2 linked regions of the Jeotgalibacillus aurantiacus genome follow. The protein of the gene in region 2 binds, or shares a complex with, the protein of the main gene of each other region. Links are inferred from orthologs where the notes say so. Each region holds a gene or a part of one and is shown on either strand. Other genes may lie near its edges.

Evidence for each region.
Region 1: the proteins of H7968_RS05230 (region 2) and H7968_RS01240 are in contact, whole or in part, in a crystal structure (PDB 3TUF), measured with the Bacillus subtilis proteins. The link is inferred for Jeotgalibacillus aurantiacus from one-to-one orthologs.

What each region holds. Positions count from the first base shown.
Region 1 is NZ_JACNMS010000001.1:256,786-268,481, forward strand. The notes cover bases 8,806-11,696. They hold H7968_RS01240 (M23 family metallopeptidase), read right to left. Parts: upstream 10,645-11,696; coding sequence 9,967-10,644; downstream 8,806-9,966. Other genes in these bases: mreB (rod shape-determining protein), read right to left, coding at 8,806-9,382; spoIIID (sporulation transcriptional regulator SpoIIID), read right to left, coding at 9,652-9,906; H7968_RS01245 (VanZ family protein), read left to right, coding at 10,776-11,237. In the rest of the region: H7968_RS01180 (SWIM zinc finger family protein), read left to right, coding at 1-209; H7968_RS01185 (DEAD/DEAH box helicase), read left to right, coding at 196-2,988; H7968_RS01190 (single-stranded DNA-binding protein), read right to left, coding at 3,148-3,567; H7968_RS01195 (YwpF-like family protein), read left to right, coding at 3,809-4,237; H7968_RS01200 (hypothetical protein), read right to left, coding at 4,300-4,683; H7968_RS01205 (hypothetical protein), read right to left, coding at 4,936-5,238; 3-hydroxyacyl-ACP dehydratase FabZ, read right to left, coding at 5,666-6,088; H7968_RS01215 (DNA-directed RNA polymerase subunit beta), read right to left, coding at 6,103-6,357; H7968_RS01220 (flagellar hook-basal body protein), read right to left, coding at 6,371-7,210; H7968_RS01225 (flagellar hook-basal body protein), read right to left, coding at 7,223-8,062; more of mreB, read right to left, coding at 8,387-8,805. UniProt on the Bacillus subtilis protein: Involved in forespore engulfment and required for anchoring membrane proteins on the forespore side of the septal membrane. Forms a channel with SpoIIIAH that is open on the forespore end and closed (or gated) on the mother cell end.
Region 2 is NZ_JACNMS010000002.1:89,471-101,168, forward strand. The notes cover bases 3,507-6,399. They hold H7968_RS05230 (SpoIIIAH-like family protein), read left to right. Parts: upstream 3,507-4,614; coding sequence 4,615-5,184; downstream 5,185-6,399. Other genes in these bases: H7968_RS05215 (stage III sporulation protein AE), read left to right, coding at 3,507-3,514; H7968_RS05220 (stage III sporulation protein AF), read left to right, coding at 3,525-4,031; H7968_RS05225 (hypothetical protein), read left to right, coding at 4,031-4,600; accB (acetyl-CoA carboxylase biotin carboxyl carrier protein), read left to right, coding at 5,459-5,959; accC (acetyl-CoA carboxylase biotin carboxylase subunit), read left to right, coding at 5,976-6,399. Outside these bases: efp (elongation factor P), read left to right, coding at 1-170; H7968_RS05195 (stage III sporulation protein AA), read left to right, coding at 340-1,248; H7968_RS05200 (stage III sporulation protein AB), read left to right, coding at 1,245-1,760; spoIIIAC (stage III sporulation protein AC), read left to right, coding at 1,779-1,985; H7968_RS05210 (SpoIIIAC/SpoIIIAD family protein), read left to right, coding at 1,998-2,411; more of H7968_RS05215, read left to right, coding at 2,411-3,506; more of accC, read left to right, coding at 6,400-7,337; H7968_RS05245 (Asp23/Gls24 family envelope stress response protein), read left to right, coding at 7,353-7,757; transcription antitermination factor NusB, read left to right, coding at 7,996-8,397; bifunctional methylenetetrahydrofolate dehydrogenase/methenyltetrahydrofolate cyclohydrolase FolD, read left to right, coding at 8,422-9,276; xseA (exodeoxyribonuclease VII large subunit), read left to right, coding at 9,376-10,722; H7968_RS05265 (exodeoxyribonuclease VII small subunit), read left to right, coding at 10,724-10,951; H7968_RS05270 (polyprenyl synthetase family protein), read left to right, coding at 10,954-11,698. UniProt on the Bacillus subtilis protein: Involved in forespore engulfment. Forms a channel with SpoIIIAH that is open on the forespore end and closed (or gated) on the mother cell end.

The sequences.
Region 1 (11,696 bases), on a different replicon or contig from region 2:
AGTGGATTGAGGTTCTGATAGTCAGAAAACAGCGGGAGACGTACAAAAAAGCTGTGAGATATTTGAAGAAGTTGAGAAGTATTTATAAAGAAATGGGACAGTCCGCGCGTTTTGATATTTACTTTGACCGGCTGATGAAAAAATATAAGCGTCTGCGTGCCTTCCGTGAAGAATGTGAAAGGGGGAAACTGATTGATGCAAACCATTGATGTATATCCGCTCACAGATGGATACTTTTCTTTGAGAATGGTTAGTGATGATGGTGAAATGATTCCAACTGAAGAGTGGCAAAACTCCCTCCTTCTATGGCATAAAGAAACGTTTCATGGAACGGTCCTGCCTGAAGTTACAGACCTTCCGTCACAAAGTATACCGCTTGACAGCTGGAGTCTGCTGACGCTATTTTCCCAGCCACAATTTCATGGACGTTATGAATGGGAGCTGTCTGAACAGGCACAGTTTGTATTTGATACTGCCCCTCTTCTCTATGAATGGATTACAGAGGGTAAATGGTTGTCAGAATGGAACCATGGGTCTAAAAACGAGACATTTGATATTTCTCTCAGTGAAGATTTTTGGGAGGAATGGACCGATATGTCAGGCGCGCCTGACAAGCCGGACCGTGATCAGCAGACTTTTATGAATGACTGGTATCGTCATTCCATTATCTCTTTTTTTGATCATCATCCCAGAAGCAGCGGGCTTGCTGAGCGTATTTTTAATGAAGGTCATATTCTGGAGGCTGAAGATCTGGCCGCTTATTTCGATGAAGAAAAGTGGCAGATGTGGGTGCAACAGAAGGATCTTGAACTCCCTTACCGGTTTGGCATCAGGCTGGAGGAACCCTCCTCTGAAGAAGAGCTCTGGACGATGCAGCCTTTTTTACGGGATCGCAGGAGAGCTGACTGGACGTATGACCTTAACCTGTATGCGCCGCTTGAGCGCTCTGTTCCTTCCCGCTGGACTGATCAAATTTCAGTGATTGAACAGGAGCTGGAACGATGGATACGCCTTATTCCTTATTTAAAAGAGGACGATGTCTGGCAGTTGGAAATGGCTGAAGAACGGGCATGGCTCTTTCTAACAGAAGGTAGTGAAAAGCTGCTTGCACTTGATGTGGAAATTCTTCTGCCTTCCTGGTGGAAGCAGATTCAGAAATCATCTGTTGCGCTGAAAGCTTCAGTTAAAGGAGATCGGAGCTACCGTCCTTCCTTTGTCGGACTTGAAGCACTTGTTGATTATGACTGGAAAATCTCAATTAATGGCAGTGATTTATCTGATGAAGAATTTCAGGCACTCGTTGATGAGAAAAAGAGATTTATTCAGGTAAATGGGGACTGGATAGCGCTGGACCCTGCCATGATCGCAAGAATTCAGCAGGCCATGAATGCGGCAAAGAGACATGGCATCAGTATGCAGGACCTGCTTGTTGATCAGCTGGATGATGAAGAAGAGGAGGATGCGGATCATCTGCGTATTCAATTTGAGCTGAACCGTTCCATGAAATCCATGATGGAAAAGCTTAATGATGTCGGCAAAATCCCCCTTCTCCCGCCTCCTGGAGGGTTGCAGGGTGAGCTTCGTCCTTATCAGCAGCAAGGCTACAGCTGGATGAGCTTTTTACGTTCGAATCAATTTGGAGCCTGTCTTGCAGATGATATGGGGCTTGGGAAAACGATTCAACTGATCAGCTATATGCTTCATGTAAGAGAATCTGAATCCCCTGAGCATCCATTTCTAATCGTTTGCCCAACTTCGGTTCTCGGCAACTGGCAGCGGGAAATTGAACGCTTTGCACCTGATCTTCGTGTTCACCTGCATTACGGTCCGGCACGTGCGAAGGGAGAAGATTTTCCAGCTTCCATCCGTCAGGCTGATGTCGTTCTGACGTCTTTTGGTCTTTGTCATTCTGATCAGGAGGAACTGACTTCACTGCAATGGGCTGCGGTTGCTCTTGATGAGGCACAGAATATTAAAAATCCGTTTACGAAGCAGTCAAAAGCCATTCGGAGTCTCCGTGGACAGCATCATCTTGCCCTGACAGGAACACCGATGGAAAATCGCTTGTCTGAGCTATGGGCAATTTTTGACTTTATCAACCACCGCTATCTCGGTTCACTGTCAAATTTCCGTAAGGATTATATTGCCCCTATTGAACGGGATGGTTCTGAGGAACTGACGAAAAAGCTGCAAAAGCGGATTCGCCCATTTCTGCTCAGACGAACAAAAATGGATCCTGCTGTCGGTTTAAATCTTCCTTCGAAAATTGAACAGAAGGAGTTTTGTCCGCTGACAACTGAGCAGGCGACCCTTTATGAGCAGCTTGTGAAAGATACACTCGAAAAAATCCCTGCATTGTCAGGTATTGAACGAAGAGGAATGGTACTTCAAATGCTCAATAGACTCAAACAGCTGTGTGATCACCCTGCCCTTTATTTGCAGGAGGAAGCACCGGAAATGCTGGTGGAGCGATCTGAAAAAATGGGTAAACTGATGGATCTTGTTGAGCAGATTATGGAGGCCCGTGAAGGAACCATCATCTTTACTCAATATCTTTCAATGGGCAGGATGATTCAGCAGGTGCTACAGAAGAAATATGGTCAAACTGTTCCATTTTTAAATGGTTCGACTCCTAAGCACCAGCGCGACCAACTTGTTGAAAGATTTCAGTCAGGAGAATTCCCAATCTTTATTCTATCTCTGAAAGCTGGCGGAACGGGGCTGACATTGACAGCTGCCAACCACGTGATTCACTATGACCGCTGGTGGAATCCTGCTGTTGAAAATCAGGCGACAGACCGTGCCTACCGGATTGGACAAACAAAGTTTGTTCATGTTCACAAATTCATTTCTTCCGGAACAGTAGAGGAAAAAATCGATAAAATGCTTGAAAAGAAGCAGTCTCTGAATGAGGAAATTATAAGGGGAGATCAGTGGATTACCGAGCTTTCAAATGAAGAGCTCGAGGATCTTCTTGTCTTATCATAAATGGAAGACCGTCTGGATGTATCAGACGGTCTTTTTATATCTTCTGTTAAACGGGGGTGCTGTTACGAAGTGACCACTATGACAGCACACTTACGGGGAGGGGAAGTTCACCATAAGCAGCTGTCCTGTGACCTGTTAAAAACGGGGAATCAAATGACGTTAACGGATGACTTCAAAATGTGTTTCAGCTGAAGCATTCTGTTCTGCAGGAGTCGGCGGTGGTTCAGGAAAAGGTTCAAATTCGGCTTCAGACGCAGCTTTTTTGCGGTCAAGAAATCTTACGGAGTCAGCGAACACTTCGGTAAAGTAGCTTTTTGAACCGTCATCCCTGTTGAATACCCTTGTCTGGAGTCTTCCGGTAATACCAACAAGCGATCCTTTTTCGCAATACTCCGATGTGTTTTGCGCCACGCGATTCCAGATAGTACACCGTATAAAATCAGCTTCATTTTCACCTGCCTGATTTTTAAAGGGGCGATTCACTGCAACGGTTACATTTAACACATGTTTATTTGATCCAATCTCCCTTAATTCCGGATCCCTGGTCAGCCTTCCGACAATCGTCACCTGATTAATCATGTCTTCCCTCCTTTCTCTTGAGGAATGACCTAAGCATACCGGGTGGGAAAATTGTTGTAAAACAAGGAAAAATTGATTTTACCCTTATCTTAAAGGAGAATTTTCGTTCATTTTGCTTGTGATTTCCCCTGAAATTATTCGATTATTCCCCGGGAAATTTCTAAATTCAACATTTTAAAACAAATTTTCAGAAAATAATTATGATATAATGAGGCAATGGAATGCTGAAGGAGGCGTAGCTATGAAAACGTTTAAACTTAAGCGTGTACAGATTGTTGAAAATGATACTATCCGTGATTTCAATTTGATCGACGGCCTGATTATAAATAAAGAAGATGATCACCACACATGGATTCTAGAGGTTTTTCTGGTTGATAGGGAATTAGAATACTTCCAGCGTATTCAGCAAAACAGAGAAAATATCGAGGTTCTTGCTGTGATTTCCAGCGAGAAAAATGACCCTGCTTCGCTTTATGCCCATGTTCATGCTGTCAGACCGATCGGTGAAAAAATCAGCGTTCTTTTTATTGGTCATATGAGAAATCAGCGAAATGAGTATGCTGAAGAGCTTCTTGCTTCCATTCTTGAAAAGGAAAACCTGAGTGGTGAAGAACTCCTGGCACAGTTTAAAAAGCAGATGAAGGAAAAACCGGGGCTTGTTAAAAGATGATAACAACAATTAAAGCGGACATCCAGTGGCATGGATGTCCGCTTATATTTATGTTATACATATTATGCCTGATTTTTTTCTAATTCACTAATGACATATTTTGCTTCTGCTTTACAGGAATAATCCCATTCTTTATTAGAATATGACTGGAGCTCCTGAATTCGCTCAATCTGTTCAGCTGTTGGTTCTTCATTCAGGATTTTTTCAATAACCTCATTGATCTTATCAGCGAGATTTTGATGAAAATCCGGGCTTTTCTTAATCCCATCATCGAGATTTTCATACCATGATGCCTGTGTTGTTATGTACTGGCTCCACGAATTCATAAAGTCAACCATATCAAATTTGTCCTCTTTCCACTGGATATCGGACATATATTGTTCAAAAGCGATGTTAATGGACCTGGTAATACTGATTTTGGTGCCCGTTGGCAATTGTTGTAGCATGAAAGAATTAAACCTCCTAAACTTTCTGTACACTCTATTTTACGTTCAAAGAATCCCTTAGTGAATTTTACATCATTGATCTCTAAAGCTCAATCATCAATACATCCTAAGAGAAAAACGTATGTCTTTATTCATATGCACCCACTTTTTTCAGGAATCTGGAATGAAAAAAGAATGATATGATATTGGAGAATCCGGAAAAATAATTAGTTATGTATGAAAAACTGCCGGACATTTCCGGCAGCCTGTTTCTTATTCGTCCCGGTTATCCCGGTCTTCACGGTCGATATCATCTTCAATAACATCTTCGCGATTGTTGTCGTTGTTATCAATAATGTCATTATTACCGTTTGTTCCATTGTTGTCACGGCCCATGTTATTATAACCGTCACCACGTTCGCCCGCATTGTTGTCCATGTCGTTTTGTACATCGTTGACACGGTTGTTATCCATCATGGATTCATTGTTATCCGGAACGCCGTCATTGACATTACATCCGACCATAAGTGCAGCTGCCATCATCGCACCTGCTGTAAGCTTTAGTGTTTTGTTCATACCGCTTCCCTCTCCTTTTGTTTTTTTGACCTAATAATGCGGTCTTTGGCTAGTTTTCCCGGAGAGGGTGGGATTATGTATGGGTTAGATATTTTTTGTAACCGGGCGTGGGCCATCCTTCGCTTTCCGCGGCCGCGCGGTGAGCCAGCTAGTGCTGCGCACTACGCTGTCTCACCTGTCGCTTCTCTGCCGCAGGAGTCTTCGGATGGCCCACGCCCTTGTATGAGAAACCAACATAATCTTTATTATAGAACACAGACAGGGATCAACATGTACTTTTCAAGATATAGTGATGAGCTGCAATGAACTACAGGTGGTTGTATTGCTAAAAACTAGCCGGGATTCATCTGACGCTTCTCTCCCTTAGGAGTCTTCGGTGGAATCCCGTCCTCGAATTGTATATTAGCTATATCGCGTATAAATTGAATTATTGAATTGCGAACATGATCTCAGTTTCGCAGGCGATTTCGCCGTCTACGGTTGCGGTTGCTTTTCCTTTGCCAAGCGGGCCTTTGATGCGGATGATTTCGACTTCAAGGCGCAGCTGGTCACCCGGTTTGACCTGACGCTTGAAGCGGCATTTGTCGATTCCGGTGAAAAAGGCGAGTTTGCCGCGGTATTCTTCCTGTTTCAGCATCGCGACTGCTCCTGTCTGTGCAAGTGCTTCAACGATCAGTACGCCTGGCATAACCGGATAGTCAGGAAAATGTCCGTTAAAAAATTCTTCGTTTGCTGTTACATTTTTAATAGCAACAGCACGTTTTCCTTCTTCAATTTCCACCATTTTATCAATTAACAAAAATGGGTAACGGTGAGGAATAATTTCTTTAATCTGCTGAATGTCTAACATCAAATAACCTCCTGCTATTCTGTATCCTGTGTGACAAGATCAATAATATGCGTCCATGTTTCCTTTTTGAGCGCGTCAGTCGGGCTACCGTCCCCAATTACACCGTAACCAACCATCAGTCCTAGAAGTAAACTTCCGGCAGCCAGAGCAATGACCAGAACAAGCCTGATCAGAATTGGAAACAGACGGACCTGTACCCATCTAGGGACACGTGACTCCGTCTTTTCTTCTGTAGGTTTACTGTTTTTTTCACTGCGGGTTTCAGACATTTTCCTTACTCCTTTAACGCATTCCGTTCACAAGACCTGACATCTGATCTGAGATCGAGATCGCTCTTGAATGAAATTGATAATTACGCTGAACTTCAATTAATTCTGTTGCGGCTCTACCCATGTCTACGTTTGACGTTTCCAGGGCTCCCTGCTCCAGTCCGATTTCCTGACGAAGGGCACCTTCCATTTGAGTGAGGAGTTCAGCTTCTGCGACGCCAAGCTCAGCCAGATTCCCCGGAATTCCGAGGTACACGCTTGAGACGCGATCCATCAGTTGAGGACGCTCAATGGTCACAACGCCTAGCTGAATTTCCTGTTGTGCGCCTCCTCCATTTGTGAAGACGAGTGTCCCGTCATCATTTAACTGTACTTCATTGACCGGACCATCAACAATGATCTGCTGGTCGTTCTGATCAAGGACGGCATTTCCCTGACCATCAACGAGCATGACTTCATCATCGTTCATTGGCGTGAAATAAAATGCTCCGTCGCGTGTAAAGTTCTGCTCCTGTGCACCGTCAGCTGATTGAACGAGCACCTTAAAATACTGGTTTTCACGCGTAAAAGCGAAATCGATCATCCGCTCTGTGCGCTGCAGTGCTCCCTGAGTGGTTACGAGCTGGGATTGTGCGATTTTCGCTCCGTTTCCGAGACGCAATCCATCAGGCGTCATACGGGGTGCACCTGTTTCACGTGTATGCTGGATTTCCTGATGCAATAAAGATGTAAAATTTGCTGTTGTCTGCTTGTAACCGGTTGTAGCAGAGTTCGCAAGATTATTCGCGATCATATCAAGCTGTTTTTGCAGCTGATTCATTGTATTGGTTGCAGTCACCATATTGCGGATCATTAATTATCCCCCTTAGTTAAGACGGCCGACTTCGTTGACCGTTTTCTCCATGCTGCGGTCATACGCCTGCAGCACTTTTTGATTGGCTTCAAATGATCGGTAAGCTGTCATTAAATCCGTCATTGTCCGTGCACTGTCCACATTTGACCGTTCAAGTGAGCCCTGCACGACAGTGAAATTCACATCTGCAGCAGCATATGCATCTGGAAGCAGAACGCCTTCAGGGGCACGATACAGCTCGTCTCCTTCTTTCACAAGAGAGCGCGGGTCATCAGAATATGCCATTCCGATTCTGGCAACAGGTGCGCCATCCTGAATGATCTGTCCTTCAGGAGTTATTTCAAACTGATCGCTTGTCAATTCAATTCGCTCACCGTTTTCATCCAGCACATAATGACCGGCCGGCGTTGTTAAAAAGCCGTCAGGATCAAGCGCAAAGTTCCCGTTTCTCGTATAGCGGATGACGCCATCTTCATGTTCGAGAGGGAAAAACACTGCTCCCGGAAAACCAGTTTCTTCGTTAACAGGCATATCTCCCTGTATAATGGCTGCATCGGTTCTCAGCCCCGTTTCCCGGATATCTCCCTGTGTAAAAAGAGGAATCGCTTCCTGCATATATACACCTGTGTTCAAGCCGCCGACTACAGGTGAATTCGGCAAGGTCAAGCCGTTTTGTGTCGGAATTTCTGTTTTGCCAAGGCTTGAGAGCAGCATATCTGGAAAAGCACGCATGGCAGATTGATCCGCCTTGAAGCCAGGTGTATTTACATTGGACATATTGTTGGTCAGCATTTCTGTTTTTCTTTGCTGGGCGATCATGCCGGTTGCAACGGTGTAGAACCCTCTGAACATGTTTGTTTCACCTCGTTATGTATTATGTATCTATTTATTATAGCAATTTTCGACAGCTGTGCCATGAGTTTTTGTAAAATGGTTTATACCTGTACCGGACAAATTCTCTTAGAAGAGCGGCTGACTTCCGCTCCAGGGGACGCTTTCCTCGGGCGGGCGGTGAGCCCTGCGGCTTCGCCACCAGTCTCACCTGTCCCGCTTCTCCCGCAGGAGTCGCCCCCATTCGCTGCAGTCAGCCTGGTTATATTCGTTTGAAATTTTTGATTTTCATTTCGAAAAATAAACATTTAATCTTTTCTACAAATTAAATGACTTGATGGCAGCTTATTTCCGGCTCGCTATTTTATCGATGTTCTCAAGCATGATGCCTGTTCCGATTGCGACACAGTCCATCGGGTTTTCTGCTATGAAAACCGGTACTTTCAATTCTTCAGCAAGCAGGTGATCAATTCCGTGAAGAAGTGCCCCACCGCCTGTCAGAATAACGCCGCGGTCAATGATATCAGCTGACAGCTCAGGAGGTGTTTGTTCCAGAACGTTTTTAGCTGCCTGAACGATCACAGCCACTGATTCGCGAAGTGCTTTTTCAACTTCAGATGAACGGATGGTAATCGTGCGCGGCAGTCCGCTTACCATATCACGTCCGCGGATTTCCATTTCTTCATTGCGGGAATCCGGGAATACCGTTGCAATATTGATTTTGATCGCTTCTGCTGTACGCTCACCGATCAGCAGCTTGTATTCTTTTTTCACATAGTTTAAAATGTCAGAATCGAATTGGTCACCCGCCATTTTGATTGATGACGACGTTACGATATCACCCATTGACAATACAGCTACGTCCGTTGTTCCGCCTCCGATATCCACAACCATGTTTCCGCTCGGCTGGAAGATATCCATGCCGGCACCGATCGCCGCCACTTTTGGTTCTTCTTCAAGGAACACACGTTTACCACCACTTTTTTCAGCTGCTTCACGAATCGCTTTTTGCTCAACACTTGTGATGTTGGTCGGGCAACAGATCAGGATGCGTGGTTTTGATAAAAATCCTTTTACGTTCAGTTTATTGATGAAGTGCTTCAGCATGGCTTCCGTTACGTCAAAGTCTGCGATGACGCCGTCTTTGAGCGGCCGGGTTGCGATGATGTTACCAGGTGTACGGCCCACCATGTTGCGTGCTTCTTCACCTACTGCAAGCACACGGTTTGTTGTTTTATCGATCGCTACAACAGATGGTTCATTTAGAACGATTCCTTTTCCTTTTACGTGGATCAGCAGGTTGGCTGTTCCTAAGTCAATTCCTATATCTTTTGCAAACATCTTACTGGTTGACTCCCTTCTTCTCGCTCACTATTTTTTATATGTTCATATACTCTGATCAAATTAATAAGTATTTATCTAAATCATGTCAGAGAAAAATGATCAGGTTGGATTCTGCAGCAGTCATTTTGGCATACATCGTTTATATCGGGTCAAAATGCACATTGTTTAAAAATAAGCATAGTCCAATAAGTATATCTTACCACAACAAAAACAAGAGGTCATGAACCAAACAAACGTTTGATTCATGACCTCTTATCCATGCTGAACTACTGCTTCTGACCCTCATACTTTTTCTTTGTGGCAAGGCCACCCCTTAAATGGCGTATAGACTTGTGATAATTAAGTATATGTTTTACTTCGTCTGCAAGCGCCGGTTGAAGCTCCGGCAGCCGCTCGGTAAGATCTTTATGAACTGTGCTTTTAGATACACCAAAGGTTTTGGCTGTGGCGCGTACCGTTTCACCCGTCTCAACGATGTGTCTGCCAGCTGAGATCGTTCTCTCCCTGATGTAATCATGCACGATGCCGGCCTCCTATAGGTCCGTTTGTGCATTATATGCCATCAGGAGGCGTCATTATGCTTACTCTGAGAAAGAAATCGGATCAACTGCTACATCATCTTTATATACTTCGAAATGTACATGTGTACCTGCGTCAGGGTTTAGTTCACTCACACCGGATGTTGCGATGACCTGTCCCTGCATAACCTTGTCCCCGTTTGCTACAGCGATATCCTGAACTGCCTGATATCGTGTAACGAGACCATCTTCATGCTCAATTTCCACAGCATTGCCGATAAATGGATCTTCTTGTACCAGTGTAACCGTTCCACTCATCGCAGCTGTTACGTTAAATGATTCACCACTCTGAACAAGATCCACACCCAGATTCGGATAATAAGTCTGATTTACAACAACGAGTGCATTTTGCTGTTCCTCAGCTGATGCTTCCTGATCGTAGAAAGCACGGTGAACCGTTACTGCTGAAGGGTCTTCGACAGGCAAAGCCATCTTTTCAACCTGACTGTTCACTTCTACAGCCTCTTCAGGTCCAAATGTGACGTCCTGCCCGTTTTCTTCATATGAAACTTCCTGCTGCGGATTGACCGCCATTTCCTCATTGCGATCCTGGAGTACGAACACGGTAGTCAAAACGAGTGCCCCGCATCCAAGATACAGCGCCGGTACAGCCCAGCGTTTTTGTGTAAAGCGTTTGAATTTTGTTTTTAGGGTAGATTGAGATTTGTCTCCCTTGATCATTTTCATCACCTCAGCAATCATTTTGAACGGTTAGAGGAAATTCTATACATTGTCACAAATTATTTCTTCAACATTCATCCTGACATGTTACAATCCCGTTAGGATGAATCCGGAAAGGACCTTTTCACGTTATGAAAAAATGGCTTAAGATCATCGTTACTGCACTTCCTTTTCTTTATATGATATTGATTTGGATATTGTCGGGCCTTCCGCATAATGCGGTTGTAGAGCTTCCAAACGGTACCGTAGACCGCTTCTTGAAAGAATCTCTTCACCTCATTGAATTTGGAATTCTTCATTTGCTGTTTATCGCTGCTCTGCTGGTTCATGGACGCCTGACAACGGCTACTCATGCTCTGGCAGCTGTATTTGCTGCTTTTTATGGATTTATTGATGAAATTCATCAGGCATTTGTCCCCTACCGCTCAGCAACCGCCATTGATGCCGTAAAGGATCTGATTGGCGTGCTGCTCGTTTATATGATCGTACAGCGTTTTTACTTCTCAAAACGTTCGAATTGGCTGAGATCTGTTTTTGTAAAGATAGAGGAATGGTTTGGCTATAGAAAAAGAGAAAGCTCTGATCAATGGTGATCAGAGCTTTCTTTTATTGTGTGTAGATTTAATTGTGCCAGGGAGTATGTCTGCTTTACGTTGCGGTGCTGTGGAATGTATACTGCGGCCATGGCTACTAAGTATCAATCATGTGAGGCTTTTGATACTGAATTGACAAACTTCGGGTGTGAGCTCACGAAAGTTCGGACTCAACTCACAAAAGTAGTCGCTGAACTCACAAACTTTACCACTAACCTCACAAATTCACTGCACAACCTCACGAACACAATTTCAATATGACACGAGAGGGCTGTGTTGGCTATGTGGTCTGCGGCCGCGCTACTAAGTATTTATCTTGTGAGGCTTTTGATACTGAACTCACAAACTTCGGGTGTGAGCTCACGAAAGTTCGGACTCAACTCACAAAAGTAGTCGCTGACCTCACAAACTTTACCGCTAACCTCACAAATTCACGGCATAACCTCACGAACTCAATTT
Region 2 (11,698 bases):
AACTGAAAGTAGTTGAAACTGAGCCTGGCATTAAAGGTGATACAACAAGTGGCGGTTCGAAGCCGGCTACAGTGGAAACGGGTCTCACAGTAAACGTACCTTTCTTTATTAACGAAGGTGACGTTCTGGTCATCAACACGACTGATTCTTCATACGTTTCAAGAAAATAAAAGCATTTGAAAAAAGTCCGGTATTTACGCTGCAAGCGTAGATGCCGGACTTTTTTGTGTGTAAACAGTCATGAGGATGGTTGAGGGCAAAAAGCTCTTCGTCATAATTACCGCTGCTCACCATAGAATGAACGTAAAAGTAAGTGTCTCAAAAAAGGAGTATCAGCACATGCATATGATCTACTCGCTTTTCACCAGAAATCTGCAGGAATACATATTGCCCGCTGCGGGTGAATCGCTTACCGGCTGGCATGAAATCAGGATCCGTATGAACCGTCATATTGAACTGATCGGGCTGAATCAGAGAAAGGAAATTCATTATGAAGTGACAGAGGATGACTGCTTTTATTTAATGGACAGGCTGACGAGCTATTCCCTATACTCCCATACAAAAGACATCACATCCGGATTTATTACGCTGAAAGGAGGGCATCGGGTCGGCCTTTCAGGTGAAGTGGCGTCAAAAACAGATCAGGTTCAGGCATTCCGTTATGTCACATCCTTTGCGATCCGGATTGCCCATGAAAAAATCGGATGTGCAGAACAGGTTCTAAAGCTTCTCTGTACAAGAGAACCTGATAGGTTGCCGCATCTACTTATTTACGGGATGCCGGGAAGTGGGAAGACGACCTTTTTGAGGGATTCAGCCCGGATTCTTTCAGGGGGATCTGAGACAATAACTGACATTCCTCTGAGGACGGTATGTGTTGTAGATGAACGGTCAGAAATTGCCGCCTCCTGGCAGGGGGTTCCGCAGCTGACGTTTGGGCTGAGTCTGGATGTGCTCGATAAGTGTCCGAAAACACTTGGCATTCAATGGATGGTCAGGAGCATGAGTCCTGACGTCATGATCGTGGATGAGATCGGAAGTCTTGAGGATCTCGGTTCGATCAAGGAAGCAGTCGCTTCAGGTGTCATTCTTTTTATGACGGCACACGCCAGCAGCTATGATGATCTATTGAAAAAAAACGGATTCCGGGAACTATTAGAAAAGACTGTCCATTTCACACTGCGCTGTACGTGTGATCATTATCTCCTTGAGTTTCAGGGTGAAGCGATTGAAGAGGTTGAAAAATGATGATGTTTGCCATAGGTGCAGGCTGTATTGTGGTCAGTTTTACACTTGAAGGTATGCGAAGGGCTTCCATTTTAAGAAAGAGGAGGCTCGTTTTACTTGATATTGTGAGAGCGTGCCACTGGATGCTTGGAGAAGTCTCCGGCAGACAAACGTCCATGATGGAAATCATCCGCTACCAGCAACAGTCAGATTCTCTGCTCGTTCCTTTTTTTAGAGCGCTGAAAGCAAACATGGGACAGGAGGATAAGCCGCTTCCTGAAATATGGAAGGATACGGTTGTGCAAACCGGTGAATTTTCCTGCCTGGATGCTGAGGATGTAAGCTGGGTGATGAGGATTGGTGAGGCGTTTCAGGGGATGAATGCCGAGATGGTGGAGCGTGATCTTAACTTTACGGTATCAGGTTTACAGGCAAGATATGAACAGGCGCTTGAGCGTGAGGGGAAGTTTGTAAAAATATACAGAGTTGCCGGGGTGACGTGCGGTCTGCTCGCAATATTGCTTTTAAGCTGATGACAGGAGAGGTAGCAGGTGATCATAGATGCAGACATATTATTTAAAATTGCAGGAGTGGGACTTGTCGTGGCCTTTTTATACACTGTTCTGGATCAGGCGGGAAAGAAAGAATATGCGCAGTGGCTTGCGTTTTTCGGCTTTATATACGTGCTGTTTATTGTGCTGCAGGCACTTGATACTTTTTTCAGTGCTGTCCGTTCCGTCCTTATGTTTTATGAATAGAGTGTGCTGCCGATGGAGGAGTTAATCCGGACTGCAGGGATTTGTTTTTTAATCGGATTTTTAGCGCTTGTCATTAAAGAACGATCGCCGCAGGTTGCCATATTGCTGACGCTTTGCGGGAGTGTTTTACTGCTGACAGAGCTCCTGCACGCTTTGAAAATGGCTGTCACGATGCTTCATCAGTTTGCGGGGTATGTTCCGGGTCTCGGAGAATATTCATCCATTTTGCTAAAAGTACTGCTCATCGCATTTTTATCAGAAATCTGCATCCATCTATTAAAATCGATGGATCAGCCTCTACTCGCCATCATTATTGAATGGACGGGCAAAATGATCATTCTGATGATTGCGTTCCCGGTTTTTATTGAATTAATGGAAAATATGCTAATGCTGTTGCCGGATCAGTTCGCCAAGGAGCCGTTCTGATGAGTGTACCCATACAGCAGGAGCAGATGAAGCAGGATCAGCTTATGGCCCCGGAACATGACACGTGGCTCAAATATTGGGACGAACTGTCCGTGGATTATGGTGAGTACATGCCGGAGCTCTCAAAACAAACATTTTTTGAAGCAGTTACCAATCCGTCAGAAACGTTCACAGAATGGTTTTCAGGTTTTTCGATGTTTTTTTTTCATCAGATCGCTGAAAATATGCAGATCATTTTTTGGCTGCTGTTATTCCTGGTGATCGGATCGATTCTTCAGATTTTGCACCAGTCTTTTTCTCATCAGGCTGCAGCGGAAGTCAGTCCGCTGGTTTTAACCGGTCTGCTCCTGATGACAGTCATTAAAAGTATACAGAAGTGTCTGGAATATTTTTATGATGCGCTTCATATGATGGGTGATTTTCTTTATGCCTTACTGCCTTTGTATATGGCGTCGATTACCTTTTCAGGCGGACCTGCTTCATCTGCCGTCTCCTATCCGATCATGCTCGCCATGATTCATTTTTCCATGCTGCTTCTCAAAACGGTCATTATCCCGCTTTTTATTCTGGCGATCTTTTTTGATCTCGCCAATACGTTCTCCAGCTCATTTAATACAGGAAAATTCGCTGCCTTTTGCAGACAGCTCGGGTTGTGGATCCTCGGCTTATCAGCTGTCATTTCGACCACGATATTATCAGTTCAGACCGTAACGGCTTCTGTAGCGGACGGTGTAGCGGCTAAGTCCTTGAAAACGATGGTTGGAACATTTATACCTTTCGTTGGGAAAGTCGTATCGGATACGGCAGATCTTCTGCTCGCTTCCTCTGTCCTGGCTAAAAATGCGATCGGTCTTGCCGGTGCCTGTTTATTGCTGATGATTGTGCTGTTTCCAGCCATAAAGATTCTGGTGATTGCGCTGATGTACAGGCTGTCAGCTGTTGTGATGGAGCCGGTTGGTCACCCTTCTTTAATTCAGGCGGTTGATGCGGTCAGCAAAGGTCTTTTTCATATAGGTGCTGCTCTATTATTTATTTGCTGCAATTTCTTTCTGGCGATCATCATCCTTTTATTCGTCAGTAATATTCCGCTAATGATCAGGTGAGGTGATGGATGTGACCTTTTATTCTTGGGCTTCTCAGCTGCTTGTATTGATAGTATTACTCATATTGGCAAGTGCTGCTGCGCCATCAGACTCGTGGAAACCGTTTATCAGACTCATTGCAGGACTGTTTTTCCTGCTATGGCTCATCACCCCGGTCAAATCACTGATGGATGAATCAGAGCATCACCTGATCATGCACAATTTTTTTAATACAGCGTGGTTAAAATCAGAACGCGAACGGGGAGAACAAATAATTGATGGAATGAATGACAAGCGGGATACATATTTATTAGAGCAGGCGGAAGAAGCACTGAGAGGACAGGCGCAGGAAGCACTGGAAACAGACTGTGAATGCCGGGTTGAGGCCGTCAGATTAAATGACGGTTCGAACGTTCACATCTATATTAAAGGGGGATTTGAAAGCGGCAGAAATCTGAAAGAGCGGCTGGCAGCGCTGTGGGAAATGGAGAATGACCAGATCATTTATCATATCAACGAACAACCGGGGAGGGAATGATGGACAAGCTGAAGACGCTGTTTTCATCAAGAGATCCGACGTTTCAAAAGAAATGGCCATTGATTCTGCTTTTGCTGATCATCGGGCTGATCCTCGTTTTACAGGGAAGAGAGCCCTCTGAACAAGAAGTGACCACGATTCCTGTAAGCGAGACGGAGGAAGAGTTCGAGCAGATCAAAAAGCTTGAAAACGAAGCTGAAAAAAGACTGGAAGCCATGTTGAAAAAAGCACTTGGAACAAACAAAGTGGAAGTCATGGTGACGTTGGGGACAAGTGAAAAAAAGATTTTTGCCCGTAATGAAACGACGCAGCAGGATCAGTCCGAGGATCAGAAGGAAGGATTCAGCTCGGCGGCTGACCGGAACTCGATGACCTCGCAGCTCGTTTTCGGGAACCAGTCACAGCAGGGGGCACCCGTGTTGAGTTACATAGAAAAACCGGCGATAACAGGTGTCATGATTGTGGCTGAAAATGGACAAGAGGCAAAAGTAAAAAAACAGATTGCAGAAGCCGTATCAAAAGCGCTGGATGTTTCATCACACCGCGTAGCTGTTATACCTTATGAATAAGGAGATGGATATTAATGCTTAAAAAGCAAACCGTGTGGCTGTTAACGATGGTAAGTTTAGTTGTCGTTTTATCCGTATATTATGTATTCTCGCCTTCTGAAGAATTGTCACCGATTACACTTGATGAGTCAGCTGAAATGGTGTTAGGGGAAGATTCGGATGAATGGCTGCTTGAAGATGAAGTGGATGTAACATCCGAAGCAGCTGGAGATGAATTATTTGACGTATTACGTATGGAGGTTCAGGACGAAAGAAGTGCACTGCGTGAACAGCTGACTTCCAAAGTCGCTTCAACTGAATTTTCAGCAGCTGAAAAAAATGAGGCCTATGCTGCGATGGAAGAATTAACGAAACTAGAAACAAAAGAGCAGATGATCGAATCCATGATTAAAGCACTCGGTTATGAAGATGCGCTTGTGCGTTCAGAGGACAACAGAGTGCTGATCACCGTTAAATCGGCTGAAAATGAACACTCGAAAGAAGCCGCCAATGAGCTCGTTCAGCTCGGACGAAGAGAGCTTGGTGAGCAGGCATTTGTATCCGTGATGTTCGAACCGTCTGAACAGGCAGAATCAGCTGAGTAATTAAAAGCCGGAACAGAGCGCTTATAAAGCGCATGTTCCGGCTTTTTGGCTGTTAGCAGATCGTGGTGGAAGCTTTAATCACCCTGACAATTTCCATACGATCTATTATGCAGGAAATTGCATCCGGGTTGAGAGTGAAGTATGTTACAATATCCATTATGTAAGCGTTTAAATAAAACGTTTTTTACATGAAGTTGAATTATGGGCAGTTGTTATCGTATGATATTAGTAGCTGCTGCTAATAACTAATTATAAAAGTCAAGGAGTGTCTACTATGTTAAAAGTACAGGAAATCAGAGAGTTAATTAAACTGATTGACAAGTCTTCAATTGATGAATTTACATACGAGCAAGATGGTGCAAAAATTAAAATGCGCAAGCAGTCCAATGCTGTCGTACACCAGGTTGAGCAGGTTGTCACAAGCGCACCTGAGCAGACAGCTCCCGTTCAGCAGGCACCCGTTCAGGAAACGGCACCGGCTGCAGTGCAGGAAGAAAAAGCAGCTGCTCCTGCAGTAGAAACGCCATCTCTTGAAGGAACAGTTGAAATTAAATCACCGATGGTCGGCACTTTCTATGAGGCTTCTTCGCCTGATGCAGATCCTTTTGTGAAGGTTGGATCAAAGGTGAGCAAGGATACGCCTGTTTGTATCGTTGAAGCGATGAAGCTGTTTAACGAAATTGAAGCGGAAGTGGATGGAGAAATCGTTGAGGTACTGGTCAAAAACGGCCAGCTGGTAGAATACGGACAGCCTCTTTTTCTTGTTAAAGAATAGTTAGGAGAGAAGACGTATGATTAAAAAGGTATTGATTGCGAACCGTGGAGAAATTGCGGTACGTATTATCAGAGCATGTAAAGAGATGGATATAGAAACCGTAGCTGTGTATTCTGAAGCGGACAGAGAAGCCCTGCACGTGCAGCTTGCTGATGAGTCGGTCTGTATCGGGCCGAAGCTTTCAAGAGACAGCTACTTAAACTTTACGAATGTGATTTCAGCAGCCAAACTGACTGGAGCGGATGCGATTCATCCAGGTTATGGTTTCCTCGCTGAAAACGTGGACTTTGCTGAACTGTGCAGAGACTGCAATATCATTTTTATTGGACCAAGTCCTGAGGCTATTTCAAAAATGGGAACGAAGGATGTGGCACGTGAGACGATGCGTGAAGCAGGCGTTCCTGTCGTGCCGGGTTCAAAAGGCATTGTAGCCTCTATTGATGATGCCCTTACCCTTGCTGAGGAGATCGGTTACCCGGTCATTATTAAAGCGACAGCAGGCGGCGGAGGTAAAGGAATCCGTGTGGCGAAAACACCTGCAGACCTTGAAAAAGGCATGAAGGTAACGCAGCAGGAAGCAGAAACAGCATTCGGTAATCCGGGTGTTTATATTGAAAAATATATTGAGGATTTTAGACACGTTGAGATCCAGGTGCTTGCCGACAGCCATGGCAATACCATTCACCTCGGTGAGCGGGACTGCTCGATCCAGCGCCGTCTGCAAAAGCTGCTTGAAGAAACACCTTCTCCTGCGCTCGATCAAAAGGTCCGTGAGAGAATGGGTGATGCTGCCGTAAAAGCAGCTGAAGCTGTGAAATATACGGGTGCCGGAACGGTCGAATTTATTTATGATCATAACGAACAGTCATTTTATTTCATGGAAATGAATACACGTATACAAGTTGAACATCCCGTTACAGAAATGGTAACAGGTGTTGATCTGATTAAAGAACAGATTCGTGTAGCCTCAGGTGAAAAGCTGCCAATCACACAGGAAGAAGTTGAATTCACAGGCTGGTCGATTGAGTGCCGCATCAATGCAGAAAATCCTGAAAAGAATTTCATGCCTTCAGCCGGAAAAATCACGATGTACCTGCCCCCGGGTGGTCCTGGTGTGCGTGTTGACTCTGCAGCTTATCCCGGCTATGAAATTCCGCCTTACTATGATTCCATGATTGCCAAGGTTATCACATACGGCACAACACGTGATGAAGCTGTTGCGAAAATGAAGCGCGCGCTTTCCGAGTTTGTCATTGAAGGCATTCATACAACGATTCCTTTCCACCTGAAGCTTCTGAATCATGATGTATTTACAGGCGGAGATTTTAACACCAAGTTTTTGGAGACGTATGATATTATGTCTAAGAAGGCTGAATAAAAGGAGGATATTATGATGTCTGAGAATCAGAATAATCTGCTCCAAATGAGCAGCCTGGAACAAAATCAGTTGGGTAAAATTGAAATTGCTCCGGAAGTGATTGAAGTAATTGCCGGTATCGCTGCTTCTGAGGTAGACGGAATTGCTCAAATGCGCGGCAACTTTGCATCCGGTGTTGCTGAGAGACTCGGTAAGAAAAATCACGGTAAAGGCGTGAAGGTCGAGCTTGGAGAAGAGGGCATTATCCTTGATGTGTACTGTACGGTGAAGTTCGGGATCTCGATTCCGACTGTTGCCCAGAAGCTGCAGGATAATATCCGCCAGACACTGCAGAATATGACGGCACTCGTTGCCGAGGAAGTTAATATTCACATTGTTGGGATCCAGTTCGAATCAGCAAAGCTGGAAGAAGAAGAATAAAGACAGATGTAAAAGGTGTCCTTATAAGGGGACACCTTTTTCTGTGTGCTGCATGGACAGCCTGGCAGCACAAACCGTCGGGTGTTTTACGATAGATTTATTAAAGTGAGAATCACGATCATTTTGACAGCGTTATCATGAAAGTTTCATGAAGTTACGTTAGTAGGGACTGCGATTTTGTGCTATGATCTTTTTATGACATGGATATTATGCAATTAGAGAAGGAGTTAAACTTGAAATGAAAAGACGAACGGCCAGAGAAAAAGCGCTGCAGGCTTTATTCCAGATGGATATGAACGAGATGGAGCCGGAAGAAGCGATTGAAAATATTCTGGAAGATGAAAAAAATGATGATTATCTGACAGCCCTTGTAACAGGGGTACATGAAAATAAACCAGAAATCGATCAGACCATACAAGGACATCTCGAGCGCTGGAAGATTGACCGTCTTGCCCGGGTGGACCGGAATATTTTACGGGTAGCGTTATACGAGCTTTTATATAAAAAAGAAGAAGTCCCATATAACGTAGTCCTGAATGAAGCGGTTGAGATCTCTAAGCGTTTCGGTGATGAAAAATCAAGCAAATTCGTGAATGGGGTTTTATCAAAGGTTGTAACGACTTTACATTCACGTGATTGATCACACGGGAGGCGTAAAAGCAGAATGACAGCTGAAATAATCGATGGCAGAAAAATCGGACTGGATATAAGAGAAGAATTAAAAAGCCGTATTGAAAAGTTAAGGGAGAGCGGTCAGCCACCGGGTCTGGCAGTTGTACTCGTTGGACATAATCAGGCGTCGAAAACGTACGTATCAATGAAACAAAAGGCGTGCACTGAGCTCGGGATTTACTCTGAGCTGATCGAACTTCCTGAAGAGACGACAGAAGCCGCATTGCTCGAGGTTGTGAACGCCCTTAATGAAAATGACCGGATTCACGGTATTCTCGTACAGCTTCCTTTACCTGATCAAATCAGCGAAGCCGCAGTTATTGAAGCGATTAAACCGGAAAAAGATGTAGATGGTTTTCACCCGGTCAATATTGGCCGTATGCAAACCGGAGGAGAAGCATTTTACCCCTGCACTCCGTACGGTATAATCAAAATGCTTGAACATAAAGGTATAAACATTGCCGGAAAGCATGCTGTCATCGTGGGTCGGAGTAACATTGTCGGCAAACCGATGGGACAGCTGCTATTAAATAAACATGCGACGGTTACAATCTGCCACTCACGCACGGAAAATCTGGCCTATCATACGAAGCAGGCTGACATTGTGATTGCTGCAGTAGGTATTCGCCATCTGATCACGGCTGACCATATAAAAGACGGAGCGATCGTGATTGATGTCGGCATGAACAGAGATGATGCCGGAAAGCTTTGTGGTGATGTTGATTTTGAAGGCTGCAAGGACAAAGCGTCTGCGATCACACCTGTTCCCGGCGGTGTCGGACCCATGACGATTACAATGTTACTCGCGAACACAACAGAGTCAGCAGAACGCGCCCGCATGAAATAAAAGATCAAGAGTGGCTCCCGGGCATTGCCCATATAAAGGGGGCCGCTTTTTTATTGAATACCGGAATCATATTTTATCATGTCCGAAAGGAGAAACCGTATGTCTACTCCGAGGTACCTGACTGTCAGTGCATTAACAAAATACATAAAAAGAAAATTTGATGCTGACCCTCACCTGTCTAACGTTTATATTAAAGGGGAATTGTCAAATTTCAAGAAACATTCGAGCGGACATTTGTATTTCACATTAAAAGATGGAAAATCAAGAATTGCCGCCGTGATGTTTTCCTCTGCTGCTTCCTCATTGAAATTCCAGGCTGAAAACGGGATGGAGGTACTGATTCAGGCGGATGTTTCTGTATTTGAATCAAGCGGGCAATATCAGCTCTATGTGAAAAAAATGGAGCCTGATGGCATCGGCGCCCTGTATCTTGCCTATGAACAGCTAAAGGAAAAGCTGTCAGAGGAAGGGTTATTCCATGCTGAAAGAAAACGCGGACTCCCGCTTTATCCTGTTAAAGTAGGTGTCATTACGTCTCCGACCGGAGCGGTGATCAGAGATATTCTGACCACGATAAAAAGACGATATCCAGTTGTATCCGTCAGGCTCTATCCCTGCTCAGTCCAGGGCGAAAAAGCCGTACCTTCGATTCTTGAGGCATTAGAAAAAGCAAAGCATGATGAAGAACTTGATGTTGTCATTATTGGCCGTGGTGGCGGGTCAATAGAAGAGCTTTGGGCGTTTAATGATGAGCAGATTGCCAGAGCCATTGCCGCATTTCCTGTCCCGGTCATTTCGGCTGTCGGGCATGAAACGGATGTAACAATCGCGGATTTTGTTGCTGACATGCGCGCCCCGACACCAACTGCAGCTGCAGAACTTGCAGTGCCTCATATTGAAGAGGTGCGTGAGAAAATCATGGCTGCCTCCATCCGGGCTCACCGTGCAGTCAATCAAAAAATTCAATTTGATAAACAACGACTGTTTAAGCAGACAGGTTCTGTTGTATTTAAGAAACCTCAGAAATTAATTGAGCAGCAGGTTCAGCAGTTAGACAGGCTGCGTGAAAATCTCTCAAGAGAATCTCATTTAATTAAAGAAAAAGCCGGCATCCGCCGTGACAGACTTCATGAAAGGCTGATCAGGCTCAGTCCTGACAGGCAAATAGAGCACAAAAGGTCACTCGTATCAGCCCTTCATACCCGGCTTGAAAACCGCACACAGAAACTCGTGACAGTAAAAGCGCACCAATTTCAGCAGTCAGTATCCACGTTAGAAGCATTAAGCCCATTAAAAATAATGAACAGAGGATACAGTCTGGTATATGATGAACAGGGGAACCTGATTAAAAACAGTCAACAGCTCAAAGAAGGAGATGCAGTCAAAGTGTCACTGCAGTCATCAGATCTCCTTTGTACAATCGATGAAATCAAGGAGCGTGAATAAAATGGCAGAGCAAAAACAATCATTTGAAGAGGCAATGCAGGAGCTTGAGAAAATTGTCTCACGTCTTGAAGAGGGAGATGTGCCACTTGAAGAAGCCATTTCCTATTACCAGAAAGGTGTAGAACTATCGAAAATCTGTCACGAAAAACTTCAGCATGCGGAAAAACAGCTGGCGACGATCATGACAGATGAAGGTGAAAAACCACTTGACCCGGAGGATGTGGAATAAAAATGAACCGATTGTCAGAATTCATGACTAAAAATAAATTAAAAGTTGAGCAGGTCCTATTAAATGCAATTACATCATTGGATTGTCCTGAAAAACTTCAAGAAGCCATGATTTACTCAGTAAAAGCAGGGGGTAAAAGAATTCGCCCGCTGCTCGTGATGGCAACAGCACAGTCATTTGACCGTAATCCGGAACGTGCGCTCGAAGCAGGCGCAGCCCTTGAAATGATACATACGTATTCATTAATTCATGACGACCTGCCGAGTATGGATGATGATGATCTGAGGCGCGGCCAGCCGACCAATCATAAAGTATTTGGTGAAGCGTTTGCGATTTTAGCCGGAGATGCACTGCTTACACTAAGCTTTGGTATCATTGCCGATTCCGTAAACTTTACGCCTGAAGAAAAGGTGAAGCTGATCGGATTACTTGCGAAAGCTTCAGGAGCAGAGGGAATGGTTGGTGGACAGGCTGCTGATATCGAAGGTGAGGAAGCTGATCTGACCATTAAAGAGCTTGAGTCCATTCATGTCCGCAAAACTGGCAGGCTATTGGAATACGCGGTAAAAGCAGGAGGCATCATCAGTGGTCTGGATGACAGAGAACTGAATCTTCTTGGTGATTACGCGAAACATATCGGACTCGCTTTCCAGATACGGGATGATATTCTGGATGTGGAAGGCGATCAAAATGAGATTGGCAAACCTGTCGGCAGCGATGAGGCGAACAAAAAAAGCACGTACCCGG